DNA from 2 places in the Labrys sp. (in: a-proteobacteria) genome. Region 1 is predicted to be linked to the other one. Evidence: riboswitches for the same ligand, from Rfam matches in the RefSeq annotation. Region 1 holds a riboswitch; the other holds the start of a gene.

Region 1 (5,327 bases):
CCCGAGGACATCGTCTTCGATCCCAACATCTTCGCCGTCGCCACCGGCATCGAGGAGCATAACGGCTATGGTGTCGCCTTCATCGAGGCGACGCGGCAGATCAGGGAAACCCTGCCCCACGCCCATATTTCGGGCGGCGTCTCCAATCTCTCCTTCTCCTTCCGCGGCAACGAACCCGTGCGCGAAGCCATGCACGCCGTGTTCCTCTACCATGCCATCCAGGCCGGCATGGATATGGGCATCGTCAATGCCGGCCAGCTTGCCGTCTATGAATCCATCGATGCGGAGTTGCGCGAGGCCTGCGAGGACGTGGTGCTCAATCGCCTGGACGACGCGACGGAGCGCCTGCTGGCGCTAGCCGAACGCTTCCGTGGCGCAGGCCCGAAGGAGGCCAAGGTCCAGGATCTCGCCTGGCGGAGCTGGTCGGTGGAAAAGCGCCTCGAACATGCCCTCGTCAACGGCATCACCGACTATATCAACGAGGACACCGAGGAAGCCCGGCTGGCGGCAGAGCGCCCGCTGCACGTCATCGAAGGCCCGCTGATGGCCGGCATGAACGTGGTGGGCGACCTGTTCGGCTCGGGCAAGATGTTCCTGCCCCAGGTGGTCAAGTCGGCCCGCGTGATGAAGCAGGCCGTGGCAGTGCTGCTGCCCTATATGGAAGCGGAGAAGGCGGCCAATGGCGGGCAGGTCCGCCAGAGCGCCGGCAAGGTGCTGATGGCCACCGTGAAGGGCGACGTGCACGACATCGGCAAGAACATCGTCGGCGTCGTGCTCGCCTGCAACAATTACGAGATCATCGATCTCGGCGTGATGGTCCCTTCTGCCAAGATCCTCGAAGTCGCGCGCCAGGAGAAGGTCGACATCATCGGCCTCTCCGGCCTGATCACGCCCTCGCTCGATGAAATGGTGCATGTCGCCGCGGAGATGGAGCGCGAGGGCTTCGACATTCCCTTGCTGATCGGGGGAGCCACCACCAGCCGCGTCCACACCGCCGTGAAGGTGCATCCGCGCTATGACCGTGGCCAGGCCGTCTATGTGACGGATGCGAGCCGAGCCGTCGGTGTGGTCTCCAGCCTGCTCTCGCCGACGATCAAGCCAGGCTATGTCGAGACCGTCCAGGCCGAATATGCCAAGGTCGCGGCCGCCCATGCCCGCAGCGAGGCCGACAAACTGCGCCTGCCGCTCGCCAAGGCCAGGGCCAACGCCCACAAGGTGGACTGGACCGGCTTCGTCGCCCCCAGGCCGGGCTTCCTCGGCACGCGCGTGTTCGAGAATTACGACCTCGCCGAGCTGGCGCGCTATATCGACTGGACACCCTTCTTCCAGACCTGGGAGCTCAAGGGGCGCTATCCCGCCATCCTCTCCGACGAGAAGCAGGGTGCGGCCGCTCGCCAGCTCTTCGACGATGCCCAGGCCATGCTCGCCCGCATCATCGAAGAGAAGTGGTTCCACCCCAAGGCCGTGATCGGCTTCTGGCCGGCCAATGCCGTCGGCGACGATATACATCTGTATACGGACGAGGGCCGCGGCCGGAAACTCGCCAGCCTGCACACCTTGCGCCAGCAGCTCACCAAGCGCGACGGCCGGGCCAACGTCGCCCTCTCCGATTTCGTCGCGCCTGCAACCAGCGGCCAGGGCGACTATCTCGGCGGCTTCGTGGTTACCGCCGGCATGGAAGAGGAAGCGATCGCCCATCGCTTCGAACGTGCCAATGACGACTATGGCTCGATCCTGGTCAAGGCCCTGGCCGATCGCTTCGCCGAGGCCTTCGCCGAACGCATGCATGAGCGCGTGCGCAAGGAGTTCTGGGGCTATGCGGCCGACGAGAACCTGGCCCCCGACGAACTGATCGGCGAGCCGTATCGCGGTATCCGCCCTGCCCCCGGCTATCCCGCCCAGCCCGACCATACCGAGAAGGGCACGCTGTTCCGCCTGCTCGACGCCGAGGCTCGCATCGGCGTGCAGCTGACCGAAAGCTATGCGATGTGGCCGGGCGCCTCGGTGTCCGGGCTCTATTTCGCCCATCCCGATGCCTATTATTTCGGGGTATCGAAGATCGAGCAGGACCAGGTCGAGGACTATGCGGCCCGCAAGGGCATGAGCGTGGAAGAGGTCGAGCGCTGGCTTTCGCCGGTGCTCAACTATGTGCCCGGCGTCAAGGAGGCGGCGGAATAGACCTGGGAGCGCGGGCATCCTCGCCCGCCCTTGGAAGCGCTTCGCCCTCAGGACGGCAAGAGCGGGCGAGGACGCCCGCGCTCCCAGGAACACCATTGATTTCCAATCACCGCAGGATTAACTCTTCTCCCGTGGTGATTTGGCCGGCCGGCTTGCAGCCACGTTAAACAACTCGCTAAAGGGCCGCTGGATGCATTCCATCCGTGGGCCTGCGGCATTGTTCCGGCAGGCCCAACGTCGATCGAGTGCAACATGCCTATCAAGATTCCGGATACCTTGCCCGCCTTCTCCACCCTGGTCAGCGAAGGGGTGCGGGTGATGACGGAAACCGCCGCCATCCGGCAGGACATCCGCCCGCTGCAGATAGGCCTGCTCAATTTGATGCCCAACAAGATCCGCACCGAATTGCAGATGGCGCGCCTGGTCGGGGCCACGCCGCTGCAGGTCGAACTTTCGCTGGTGCGGGTCGGCGGCCATCGCGCCAAGAACACCTCGGAAGAGCATCTGCTCGCCTTCTACGAAACCTGGGAAGAAGTACGCGAGCGCAAGTTCGACGGCTTCATCATCACCGGCGCACCGGTGGAGACCCTCCCCTTCGAGGAGGTGACCTATTGGAAGGAGCTCGAGCAGATCCTCGACTGGACCACGACCAACGTGCATTCCACGCTGAACGTGTGCTGGGGGGCGATGGCGGCCATCTGGCATTTCCATCGCATTCCCAAATATGAGCTCACGGAGAAGGCCTTCGGCGTCTACCAGCACCACAACCGCAAGCCTTCCTCGATCTATCTCAACGGCTTTTCGGACGACTTCCACGTCCCCGTCTCGCGCTGGACGGAGGTGCGCGGCGAGGACGTGCGCAAGAACGCCGAGCTGGAGATCCTGATGGATTCGGACGAAACCGGCGTTTGTCTCATTCACGAGCAACAAGGCAACCGGCTCTATCTGTTCAACCATGTCGAATATGAATCGACCTCGCTGGCCGATGAATATTTTCGCGATGTCGACGCAGGCGTGCCGATCAAGCTGCCGAAGAACTACTTCCCCTATGACGACCCGTCCTTCCCGCCGCGCAATTTCTGGCGCAGCCACGCCCATCTCCTGTTCGGCAACTGGATCAACGAGATCTACCAGACGACGTCCTACGATCTGAGCGAGGTCGGCAAGGGACGCTGAGGCCTTCCGGGCACAGAGGGCACCCTGCCCATAGACGCCAACTTGAGGGTCGGGCGAGATGACCGAGCTGGAGATTATGCTCCACGTCCGAGCCCCCTCGCCCCGTTCTTACGGGGAGAGGATAGAGGTGAGGGGCTCCGCAATGCCCGGTTTTTCAAGGTTTGCGCTGCCCCTCATCTTTACCTTCTCCCCGTGAGAACGGGGCGAAGGAGCGTTTGGCGTCGCAGCTCTCGCCTTAGGTTCGCCCCTATGAGTATTTTGCCCGTTCCCTCCTCCTTCTCGCATCGCATTCAAAGAGCGCCCGAGACGCCCGCGCCCCCGGAATTCCCTCAATCCTTGGCGCGATCCATGCGCATCAGCAACTGCTCGGTCTTGGCGTCCTCGATGCGGTTGTGCAGCCGGCCGGCCTCCTGCTGGTCGCGCAGGGTCTTGGTCAGCGTCACGCAGGTCTGGATCAGCATCACCGTGCCCATGGCCAAGTAGGCCTTGATCCAGATGTCGACCGGGATGAACAGGATGCCGAGGCCGACCATGCCGGCAGCGCCCGCGAAGGCGGCATAGGTGAAGGTCATCCAGGCATTGGAGTGCTTGATCAGGTTCGGCTGTTCCATGGCATTGTCTCGATTTTCCAAGAATTGAAAGGCAGGAGTTGAAAGGATGCTGGCTCAGGCCGCCTGCGCCGCTCGCGCTTGCAGCCGCGCCAGCACGTCCTCGGCCGTCGTCCGCGTCGTGGGACCGAACCCTGCCGCTTCGAGCTTCTCGGCCGTTGCCGCCGAGCGCGCCTCGGCGTCGAGGGCCTCGAGTTCAACCTCCACATCGTCCTGATGGGCCTGCCGGTGCCTGAGGCGGGCCAGCGTCTTTTCGGCATCGGCGAGAGCCGTACCGGGCGCGGCGGCGGCGAAGCCGGACTTGAGCTTATTCACCGTCTCAGCGGCTGCAGTGATGCGCCTGCCTCGTTCGATTTCGAGAAAGCGGCGCTCGGCTGCCGCAAGCTTCGTGCGCAGCCGTCCCGCCTCTTCGGCGAATGTCGCCCGGGCGGCGGCAATCGTCGCGGCATCGTTCTCAAGATTGGCGATCTCACCAGCGGCCTCGCCCGCCAGGTCGTCACGGCCGCCGCGCAGGGCCTCGATCGCGCGATCGTCGAGATCGGCAATGCGCCGGCGCACCTCGCCGAGCCGCCGCGCCTCGGCCTTGTCCTGGGTGATGGCCACCGCCAAGGCGCGCCTTCCCTGTTCGAGGCCGGCCCGAGCATCCCGAATCTGCTGGTCCAGTATCCGCACGGCATTGCGGTCGACGAGATTGTCCTCCGCTTCTGCGGCCGCACCGCGGAACAAGGTCACGATGGTCTTGAACATCACGCTCTCCGTGTTATGAACAATGTTCACAACTCGGACGTTAACCTAACCGTGAACGGCGTTCAAGATAAATTTTGAACAATGTTCAGAGAGGAGTTGCCAGGCATGGCCAAGGCAAGTGCAAGGCGGGAAGAATTACGCGAGAAGCTGATCGAAGCGGCGGAGAAAACCATTGTCACGCAGGGCCATACGGCCTTGAAGGCGCGGGCCCTCGCCGAAGAGGTAGGCTGCGCCCTCGGCGCCATCTATACGGTCTTTCCCGATCTCGCCGCCCTCGTCCTGGCGGTGAATGCCCGCAGCTTCGCTCTGCTCAGCGCCATGCTCGGCCGAGAAGCAGAAGCTGCCGCCGCCGAAGGAGGCAGCCCTCGCGCCATCGCCAATCGCACCTTGATCGCGCTCGCCAACGGTTATCTCGACTTTGCCGCCGAGCATGGCGGGCGCTGGCATGCCCTGTTCGACTTCCGCTTGCCGGACGGCCAGGACCTGCCGGAAGACCATTTGCGCCAGCAGGATGCGCTGTTCCAGCATCTGGAAACCCCGCTCGCCGTGCTCCAGCCCGGCCTCGCTAGAGACGAACGGGCCCTGCTCGCCCGCTCCCTCTTCTCGGCCGCCCATGGC
Region 2 (5,327 bases), on a different contig from region 1:
CCATCTTCTTCTGCATCATCATGGCCAATTCCGCGCTGACCTTCTTCGGCCCCACCATCGTGCGGGAAGTCGGCTTTACAAATCCGGCCACGGTGGGCTGGATCATGGCGGCGATCTATGCCTGCGGCGCCGCCGGCATGATCTCCAACGGCATCCATTCCGACCGTGCCAATGAAGTGCGCTACCATTGCGGCCTGGCGGCTCTGGCCGGCGCGATCGGGCTCACCGTCCTCGGCTTCGTGGTGCCCGGCAGCGCGCCGATCGCCTTGCTGGCCCTGGGGTTGGCCGTGGTCGGCACCATGTCGGCGATCCCGGTGTTCTGGCAGATGCCCAACCACTTCCTGGCTGGTTCGGCTGCTGCCGTCGGTATCGCCCTGATCAATTCGGTGGCCAATCTCGCCGGCTTCGGCGCTCCCTATCTGATGGGCTATCTCAAGGATGCCGGTGCCATATCGAACGGCCTGTGGATCGTCGCAGTGGTCGAGGCGGCCACCTTCCTGCTGATCGTGAAATTCGTTGCGCCCTTCGAACGGCGCTCGAAACCGGCCTGAGTCCTCCCAGAGCCGGAAACTCGTGAAGGGCGGCCCGGCGAGCCGCCCTTTTTTCTTGGCTGTTTGCCGGATGCCTCAGGTGCCTATGCCGACCTTCACTTACGCTTGGCTTGCGGTCTCACGGCAAGGAGTTCGACCTTCGCCGCGCCGCTCTTGAACTTTCGCGCGGCGCCCTCGCAGACACCGGGTCCATAAGTCTGCGGGGTCGAGGAGAACTGCTCGTTGCCCGTGACATTGGCGAGCGGGCGGTTGCGCAGGGCAACCATCGCCCGCTCGAACTTGGCCCTTTTGTCAGGCTGAATCTGAAATTGAGCGGGACAATCCCGAACGATCCGAAAGGAGAAGGCAGCAGCGCCGATTTCCTCGCAACTGAAGCCTCCGAAGCACTCCATCGCTCGCGCCTGCGCAAGCGGGAACAGCAAGAGACAAAGTGCGGCGGTGGTCGCGACGACAGAGTTCTTCATGGCACCACCCTTGCGCCGGCATCGCGACTTACCGGAAATGCTTCGACAGTTTCAGCGCCTGGCCCTGATAGTTGGAGTTGAGGCCGGCACCGTAGAGGATCTGCGGGCGCTCGAGCATGCGCTCATAGATCAGGCGCCCGACGATCTGGCCGTCCTCGACGATGAAGGGGACTTCACGCGAGCGCACTTCGAGCACGGCCCGGGCCGCTTCCATGCCATCGGGCGAATAACCGAAGCCGGGGTCGAAGAAGCCGGCGTAATGCACCCGGAACTCACCCACCAGCGGGTCGAACGGCACCATTTCGGCGGCGAATTCGGGCGGCACATGCACGGCTTCCTTGGAGGCCAGGATGTAGAACTCATCCGGGTCCAGGATCATGTCGTTCTTGCCGCGATGCGGGATCGGCTCCCAGAAATCGAGAAGATCGCAGGCCGCACGCTTGTCGACATCGATCACGGCGGTATGGCGCTTGGCGCGATAGCCGATGATGCCGTCGCCGAAGCCGGTGAGGTCGACGGAGACGGCGACGCCGCCGGCAATGTCCGGATCGGGCGAGGAGACCAGGCCCATGCGGCGCTGCAATTCGCGCAAGGCGGCATCGTCGATGCGGGCTTCGCCGCGGCGGAAACGGATCTGGCTGAGGCGCGATCCCGTCCTGACCAGCACCGGGAAGGTGCGGGGGCCGATCTCGGCATAGAGCGGGCCGTCATAACCGGCCTCGACCTGGTCGAAGGCGCGGGCATGGTCGGTGATCACGCGGGTGAAGACATCGAGGCGGCCGGTCGAGCTCTTGGGATTGGTGGAGGCGAGAACGCCATCCGGCATCTTCAGGCTTTCGAGCAACGGCACGATGTAGACGCAGCCCGTCTCCAGCACGGCGCCCTTGGTCAGGTCGATCTCGTGCAAAGCGAGGTCGGCGATGCGCTCGGCGACCGTGTTGCGCGGGCCGGGCAGGAAACTTGCCCGCATGCGATAAGCCTTGGCGCCCAGGCGCAGGTCGAGGCTGGCCGGCTGGATCTGGTCCGTGGCCAAGGGCTGCTCGATGCGGACGGCGCCCGCCTCGACCAGGCCGGCAATCGCCTGTGAGGGCAGGATGCCATGGCTATGCAGAAGGCCTGGGGAGTGCAGGAGGTTCGAGGACGGCATGGCTCTCGCTTTTTGCTGCCAGTTTTGGCGTATCTTGGTCTTGCTAGACGAAACCATGCATTGACGCCATCGGGGAGTAGGGCTACTCAACAGTCTTCGTCGTGGTGGATTTGGGCCGGCCGGCTTGCAGCCACGTAAAACAACTCGCTAAAGGGCCGTGGGAAAGAGCGCTGGCGCTCGACTTGCGGCTGTTCAGGATTGCCGCAGATGACCAAACCGTTGACTTCAGCACCTTCCACCCGGGAATTGCAGCCGGCCACCCGGCTCGTGCATGCCGGCACGCTGCGCTCGCAATATGCCGAGACCTCGGAGGCGTTGTTCCTCACCCAGGGATTCGTCTACGAAAGCGCCGAGCAGGCGGAGGCCCGTTTCAAGGGCGAGGATGCCGGCTTCATCTATAGCCGCTTCTCCAATCCCACCGTGGCGATGTTCGAGCAGCGCATGGCGGAACTGGAGGGAGCCGAAGCTGCCCGCGCCACCGCCTCCGGCATGGCGGCCGTCACCGCGACCCTGATCGGCCAGCTCAAGGCCGGCGACCATGTCGTCGCCGCCAAGGCCCTGTTCGGCTCCTGCCGCTATGTCATCGAGGAATTGTTGCCGCGCTTCGGCGTGACTTCGACTCTGGTCGATGGCACCGAGCTGGCCCAGTGGCAGGCGGCGGTTCGGCCGGAAACCAAGGTGTTCTTCCTGGAAAGCCCGACCAATCCGACACTCGAGATCCTCGACATCGAGGCCATCGCCAAGATCGCCAAGAGCGCCGGTGCCACGCTGGTGGTGGACAATGTGTTCGCCACGCCGCTGCTGCAGAGCCCGCTCAAGCTCGGCGCCGATTGCGTGGTCTATTCGGCCACCAAGCACATCGACGGGCAGGGCCGCTGTCTGGCTGGCGTGATCCTGGCGTCGGAAAAGTTCATCAACGACCACATCCATACCTATCTGCGCCAGACCGGCCCCTCGATCTCTCCCTTCAATGCCTGGGTGATGCTCAAGGGCCTGGAGACGCTGGAACTGCGGGTCGAGCGCCAGATCGCCAATGCGGTCAAGGTTGCCGATGCCCTCGCTGGCCACGCGGCCGTCGAGCGCGTGATCTATCCCTTCCGCGACGACCATCCGCAGGCCGAACTGGCGCGCCGCCAGATGAAGGCCGGCGGCACGCTGGTGACCTTCGAGGTGAAGGGCGGCAAGGCGGCGGCGTTCAAGGTCGCCAATGCCTTGAAGATCACCCGCATTTCCAACAATCTCGGCGACACCAAAAGCCTGATCACCCATCCCTCGACCACCACCCATCAGCGCTTCGAGGAAGATGCGCGCCTGGGCATGGGCATCCGCCAGGGCATGCTGCGTTTCTCCGCCGGCATCGAGAGCGCCGACGACCTGATCGCCGACTTTGCGCAGGCCCTCGACAAGGCCCTGTAATCGGGGGGCTTTAGACCAGCCTGGAAGTACCGTATCTCCCGGAGGAGCCGGGGCTGGTCTTGAAGACCAGCCCACAAATGGGCTTTGGCGCGATCATCCCGAAGCGTTATCATGCCTGTGCCAAAACCGGCATGCATGCGGGCAGAGCGATGGGGATCTTCGCGACGCTGAAGGCCATGGTCGAGCGGGACGGGCGCGCCGTGCTCGTCACCATCATGGACGTGCGCGGGTCAAGCCCACGCGAAGCAGGCACGCGTATGGCCGTGCGGGCAGACGGCGCCTTTTCCGGCACGATCGGCGGTGGCACGCTGGAATGGCAGGTGCTCGCCGAAGCGCAGGCGCTGCTTTCGGCTCGGGAGGGACGCCGCATGCGCTCCCTGGACAAGGCCCTGGGACCGGACCTCGGCCAATGCTGCGGCGGCCGGGTCAGCCTGATGCTGGAGCGTCTGGAGCGGGACGATCTCGCCTGGCTGAACGAGCTTGCGACGCCGGCGGGCGGAACCTCCATCAGCATCGGCATGCCGCATGAGCGAGGCGGCTTCATCCGTCGCCGGGCCAGCGATGCCGAGGCACAGGGGCTACCCGCCGAAACGGCCAGCCGCTTCCTGCCGGACGGGCGCCTGCTCGAAAGGCTGGATCCCACAAATCCGTCTGTCTATCTGTTCGGCGCCGGTCATGTCGGCCGGGCTCTGATCCTGGCGCTGGCGCCTCTGCCGATCGACGTGGTCTGGTGCGATGCCCGGCCCGACGCCTTCCCGAGCCATGTGCCGCAGCATGTCGTGCTCCGCCGAGATGCCGAGCCCGAGCGTATCCTGGTCGGTGCGCCTGACCATGCGCGTATCGTGGTGATGACGCATAGCCACGCGCTCGATCTTGCCATCGTTTCGTCGGCTCTGGCGGCGGATCGCTTCGCCTATGTCGGCGTGATCGGCTCACAGACCAAGCGGGCTCGCTTCGTCTCGCAATTGCGGCAGGCGGGCCTGGCGGAACGGCTGATCGAAGGCATGATCTGCCCGCTCGGAATACCCGGCATCGAAGGCAAGGAGCCGGCGGTGATAGCGGCTTCCGTCGTGGCCCAGATCTTGCAATTACCCCGTCAGGCCGGCAGCCGGATGTCGGTCCTGAAAGGCCATCGGCGTCTCGGCTAGTCCCGGTACGCCGCTGAGTTGGGGAAAAGCTACGTTACCATGCCTGAACTCTTCGCATCTGCCTTATTTGCGCCTATGAATTGGGCACGTCCATGAATGTGGCAGCAATGGCAGACGCTCACACGCCCCTGATCGAAGCGAGGGGTATCGTCAAGATCTTCGGCGCGCTGAGAGCGAATGACGGCATCGATCTGAAGATCATGCCGCATGAGATCCATGCTTTGCTGGGCGAGAACGGCGCCGGCAAGTCGACCTTCGTCAAGATTCTCTATGGCCTGCTCCAGCCCAACGAGGGGCAGCTCTTCTGGCAGGGACAGCCGATCCAGTTGCCGCGCCCGGCGGCGGCTCGCGCCGTGGGCATCGGCATGGTGTTTCAGCATTTCTCGCTGTTCGACAATCTCAGCGTCGCCGAGAATGTTGCCCTGGCCCAGCCCCCGGGCACGAAATTGCGGGATGTCGAGGAAGGCATCGCGGCGGTATCGGCGGCCTATGGCCTGCCGCTCGAACCGCGCCGGCCGGTGCATACGCTTTCGGTGGGGGAGCGGCAGCGCATCGAGATCGTGCGCTGCCTGATGCAGAACCCCAAGCTGCTCATTCTCGA

What was found. A riboswitch is a leader RNA that binds a small molecule or an ion and turns the genes downstream of it on or off. The one in region 1 is predicted to bind S-adenosylmethionine.
Region 2: another riboswitch for S-adenosylmethionine. It lies ahead of QM672_RS17085 (O-succinylhomoserine sulfhydrylase); the one in region 1 lies ahead of metA (homoserine O-acetyltransferase MetA).

Annotation. Positions count from the first base shown of each region.
Region 1 covers NZ_JASGFM010000043.1:46,734-52,060, reverse strand. Annotated here, with positions in the region: gene metH (methionine synthase) at 1-2,178, shown strand, start outside; SAM riboswitch at 2,300-2,377, shown strand; gene metA (homoserine O-acetyltransferase MetA) at 2,431-3,354, shown strand; gene QM672_RS27385 (YiaA/YiaB family inner membrane protein) at 3,684-3,965, opposite strand; gene QM672_RS27380 (PspA/IM30 family protein) at 4,020-4,709, opposite strand; gene QM672_RS27375 (TetR/AcrR family transcriptional regulator) at 4,815-5,327, shown strand, end outside.
Region 2 covers NZ_JASGFM010000018.1:35,188-40,514, reverse strand. Annotated here, with positions in the region: gene QM672_RS17100 (MFS transporter) at 1-551, shown strand, start outside; gene QM672_RS17095 (hypothetical protein) at 647-1,015, opposite strand; gene QM672_RS17090 (2'-deoxycytidine 5'-triphosphate deaminase) at 1,044-2,162, opposite strand; SAM riboswitch at 2,254-2,333, shown strand; gene QM672_RS17085 (O-succinylhomoserine sulfhydrylase) at 2,370-3,578, shown strand; gene xdhC (xanthine dehydrogenase accessory protein XdhC) at 3,728-4,726, shown strand; gene QM672_RS17075 (ABC transporter ATP-binding protein) at 4,834-5,327, shown strand, end outside.